Regions from separate parts of the Paraliobacillus sediminis genome, predicted to be linked through region 2. Evidence: predicted binding sites of a transcription regulator. Region 2 holds the regulator's gene; the other holds the start of a gene.

Region 1 (2,209 bases), on a different contig from region 2:
CATCGCCATGTCGATTAGCCATCACCCGTGTGCGACATCCCATATAAGCAACTTCTGATTCAGGTGAACCGTCATAATAGGGATGATTAAACGTTGAATCGATAAAGCTAAAGTTCGGAAACAGACGTTTAGCAGTCGTTTCAAGAGCTAATTGATACAAGTCATAGTTCGGCTCATTCGGTTCAAAATTAACGCCCTTTTTCATTTTGAAAATTTGAATCGGGAAGATAGGTGTTTCACCGTTACCAAGACCTGCTTTCGTCGCAAGCAAAATATTCTTCATTACCAAACGGCCTTCAATTGATGTGTCTGTTCCATAATTAATTGATACAAATGGCACCTGGCCACCACCACGCGAGTGCATGGAATTACAATTATGGACAAATGCTTCACAAGCTTGATAAACATCACGATCGGTTTCGTTCCATGCAATCTCTGCTATTTCTGCTCTTGTATAACTTGTTGCATAGCTAGACAAACGTTTTTTATTCTTCATGAATGTTTTATGTACATATGGTGCAAGGTCGTAATCGAACATCGGGTAGCTTTGTCCGCCGTGTTGCATGTTTTGATTGGACTGAAAAATAATTGACGCTAAAGCCATCGCACTTCCAATATCATTCGGTTCACGCATATAGCCGTGTCCGGTATTAAAACCACCATTTAAAATCATCCCTAGTGGAATTTGGCAACAAGTTGTCGTACCAGTTGGCATGAAATCAAGATCATGTGGATGAATGAAATTATCTGTAATTGCTTGCGTAACATCCACGCTGAGCATCTTTTGTTTGCCATAATGTTTTGCTGCTTCTGACCCGAATTTCGACATCTGTCCCATTGGTGATTGTCCATCGACATTGGCATTCTCCTGGATAAGATCTTGATTACTTGCGTTAACAATGTCATCTAACGATTGTAATAGCTTGTCCACTGTTTTTGTATATGTTTGCATCCTTAATTCCTCCAATTACAATATATCGTATTTATCAATACATAAAATCTATATATAGTACCTGGAGAATATCTTAGCATGAAATCAGATCAGAAAACTGTGAGGAATATCACAGAAAAGCATTTTTTTACTTCCTAAAAAAAGAAAGAACGGATCCAGTGGCTAACTGAATCCGTTCCAATAAAGAAGGTGTGCTTATTGCTGTACAAATGTTTGACAATCAGTTTCTTTTTGGTTTGCAGCATGTTTGCCGTGGTGGCTTACTACATAGATGGCATCCGCGCTGCAATGATTCCCTTTCGCCCAGTACTTGCAATTGTGCACTTCACATAGAACGTCTTTAGCCAATGCGCCCACCTCCTATGCAAGTAGTTTCTGAAAACAATCAAAATAAATGCGTGTTAGATATTGACAATAAGTCTTAAAATCCGTAAAAACTATTTTCTAATTGATATAAAATACTATCACCAATGATTAATAAAATGATCGTCATTGCAACGTATGTCAGAACAACCCCGTAAAACACATCGAGACCACCAGTAACAGGTGCTTTTTCTTTTATAGAAAAGATAGTTGCTAAACTCGCTATACTAGCAAGGCCCATAGAAACGATTAATAAAATAATACTAAAGTCGTCAATGCCTAAAATGGCAAATAAAACAGCGACTAAAGCTGTGGTAGTTGGTAACACCATCACGATCCCAAAACGAGTCATAACGTTGATAAAAGATACATCTGCTTTCATTAACTTTGCGACACCATATTTAACTGCAAGTAGTAGTGCGAAAAAGATAACGAAAATAAAGAATGGTTGTACTACCATTTCAACAAATGGCGGTCTGAAATAAGACGATAAGCTGATATAAGAAAACAACGGGATCAGTAAGGAAAATAAAATCAATGTAATCATAGCGTTAATCTTATTAGCAGGACCAGCATGTTTGCTTGCTGCGAAAGGATTTGCTAACGCGCTAGGAATGAAGTTCCAATACTGTTTGCTAATTTCTTTTCCTTGTTGCACATAATCAGGTGTTTGCTTAGCTGTTGTTCCTGTAGATTGAACAGGCTCTGTGTTACTGTTTTCTGTCTGTATGTGATCTATTTTAACCCCACAGCTTGTACAGAACTTTGCGTCTGACTCAAGTGATGTTTGACAATTTGGACAATTCATTTTCATTTCCCCTATTCATTATTAATTTGTTTCGACGACACGTTCGACTGTGTTTTCATCATCAAATGACCAAAGGCCAGCATAAT
Region 2 (2,209 bases):
GCAGGTGCGGAGATAAGAGAAGTTGCTTTTCATAAGTTTGCTCCACATGGTGTTAGTGGTGTAGTAATTATTTCAGAGTCGCATTTAACGATTCACAGTTTTCCTGAACATGGTTATGCAAGTATTGACGTATTTACATGCGGAGATATTATTGATCCAAATGTTGCTTGTGATTACATTTCAGAAGCACTAGAGTCTGGAAATTGTGAAAAAGTTGAATTGCCACGTGGTATGGGTCCAATTCAAGTACCTAAATATAATGTTCTTTAAATAATTTGATTTGCAGCCCCTTTGCTGGAATAAACAGTAAAAGGGTTTTTTTATCTAGTAAAACAAAAAAATAAACGCTTTGATATCGTTTTCTTATAGGAAACATGTTAGAATAATGGTAGAAGAATATAATGTGTAACTATAGATATTGAGGTGCAGTATATGGCGATTAGAGAATCAATTGATAAGTTTTTTAACAATCATTCGGAAACAAAAGACAAACATTGGGACAAACAATTACAAACACGCTATTTTAAAACGACAAAAGATAGAGCATTTAAGATAGTAGAAGCTTATTTTAAGAGTAAGCCAGGATGCGAAATAATTGCGATATCAGATGAGCATGGTGAAATTAGCTGCAACCTTAAACTTCGGAAAAAGGTTTTTATTACTGCAACCATTATCATGGTAAAACCATTTCGAACAGCGGTTGATTTCTCAGTTACAACGGAGTCCGTTCTACCTTTTGACCTAGGATATAGTCATAAACTAATTCCTAAGCTTTATGCTGATCTAAAAAAAGAAATGACACTTGTTGATTAGAATTACACACAAAGATAGATGGAATAAATGATAGGGATGATAACAGATGCGGTGCCCAAATTGTCAATATAAAAACACAAGAGTACTGGATTCGAGGCCAATAGAAGAAGGTCGGGCGATCAGAAGAAGACGTGAATGTGAAGAATGTGATTTTCGTTATACAACTTTTGAGCGTATTGAAGAAGTTCCTTTAATTGTTGTTAAAAAAGAGGGAATTAGAGAAGAATTCAGTAGAGAAAAATTACTTCGTGGGTTGATTAAAGCATGTGAGAAGCGTCCAGTTGCACTGCAACAATTGGAACAACTTACAATGGAAGTAGAGGACGAATTAAGGAGTCGTGGTACCGCAGAAGTACAAAGTCAAGAAGTTGGCGAATTAATTATGGACCGACTCTCATCAATTGATGAAGTTGCATATGTACGATTTGCATCTGTTTATCGCCAATTTAAGGATATTAGTGTGTTCCTAGATGAATTAAAGGATTTAATCAATAATTCAGATGATAAGTCGTAGATTATAGATGAGCCACGCGGCTCTTTTTTTCTTTCAAAATAGAAGGAGAGGGGGGAAATAATGCAACAACATATTGGAAAATTACTACCAGGTCATGGGTACGTAATAATGTCCGAACAACAACTTACACAAGCACACCTTCAAGCTTTAATGCAATTATATCAGCCATTAGTTGGTCTTCATGCAGTTTCACTCTACTTAACATTATCAAGTCAATTCTTTAGTACATCAAATCCAAATGATGTCCAGACACACCATATGTTGATGCAGTATTTAAATATACCTCTTCCTCAAATTTATGAAGCACGACAAAAATTAGAGGCGATCGGCATATTACAAACATTTCAATATGATGATGAAAACCAGACTAAATTCACTTATAAATTATTGCCACCTTGTTCGCCAGTTTCATTCTTTGAAAATGGTATGTTGTCCCAGTTGTTGTACCATCAACTGGGAGCTGATAAATATGATCAGTTATATCATATATTTAAAGATGAAAAAGTGACAACGCAGGATAAAGGTGTTAATGTTACGGCACACTTTACAGACGTTTTTAGTAGGAATAAAGCAAATGCAATAGTCGAAGTATCAGATGGTTTATCTGTAGATGATGAAAGTGATGGGCCTATGATTGGCAATCAAACAATTGACATGGATTGGTTGGCACAGTTATTGAAGCAGCGAATGTTACCGATTAATAAAATTCTGACAGCATCTAATATAAAATTGATAGAGCAAATGAGCGTATTATATCATTTGACTAATTTAGAAATTGAAAAAGCATTGTTGTGGGCCATTACAGATGAGAATAGTCTCAATCACAAGGAATTTAAAACTGCTTGTATGGATTTATCAGAAAGTATGCAAGCTCAACCAAAA

The links. The regulator NrdR, encoded in region 2, represses ribonucleotide reductase genes. The targets are predictions, from matches to a motif close to AACACNATATATNGTGTT.
Region 1: D2K60_RS02810 (anaerobic ribonucleoside triphosphate reductase) is a predicted target of NrdR. The motif match lies at 967-984, and genes of this name have one in related genera.

The regions. Positions count from the first base shown of each region.
Region 1 is NZ_QJSI01000001.1:636,012-638,220, forward strand. Features, by position in the region: gene D2K60_RS02810 (anaerobic ribonucleoside triphosphate reductase) at 1-952, opposite strand, end outside; gene D2K60_RS02815 (DUF1540 domain-containing protein) at 1,148-1,300, opposite strand; gene D2K60_RS02820 (zinc ribbon domain-containing protein) at 1,374-2,123, opposite strand; gene D2K60_RS02825 (zinc ribbon domain-containing protein) at 2,145-2,209, opposite strand, start outside.
Region 2 is NZ_QJSI01000003.1:1,118,647-1,120,855, reverse strand. Features, by position in the region: gene speD (adenosylmethionine decarboxylase) at 1-270, shown strand, start outside; gene D2K60_RS18460 (cytosolic protein) at 433-813, shown strand; gene nrdR (transcriptional regulator NrdR) at 860-1,327, shown strand; gene D2K60_RS18450 (replication initiation and membrane attachment family protein) at 1,388-2,209, shown strand, end outside.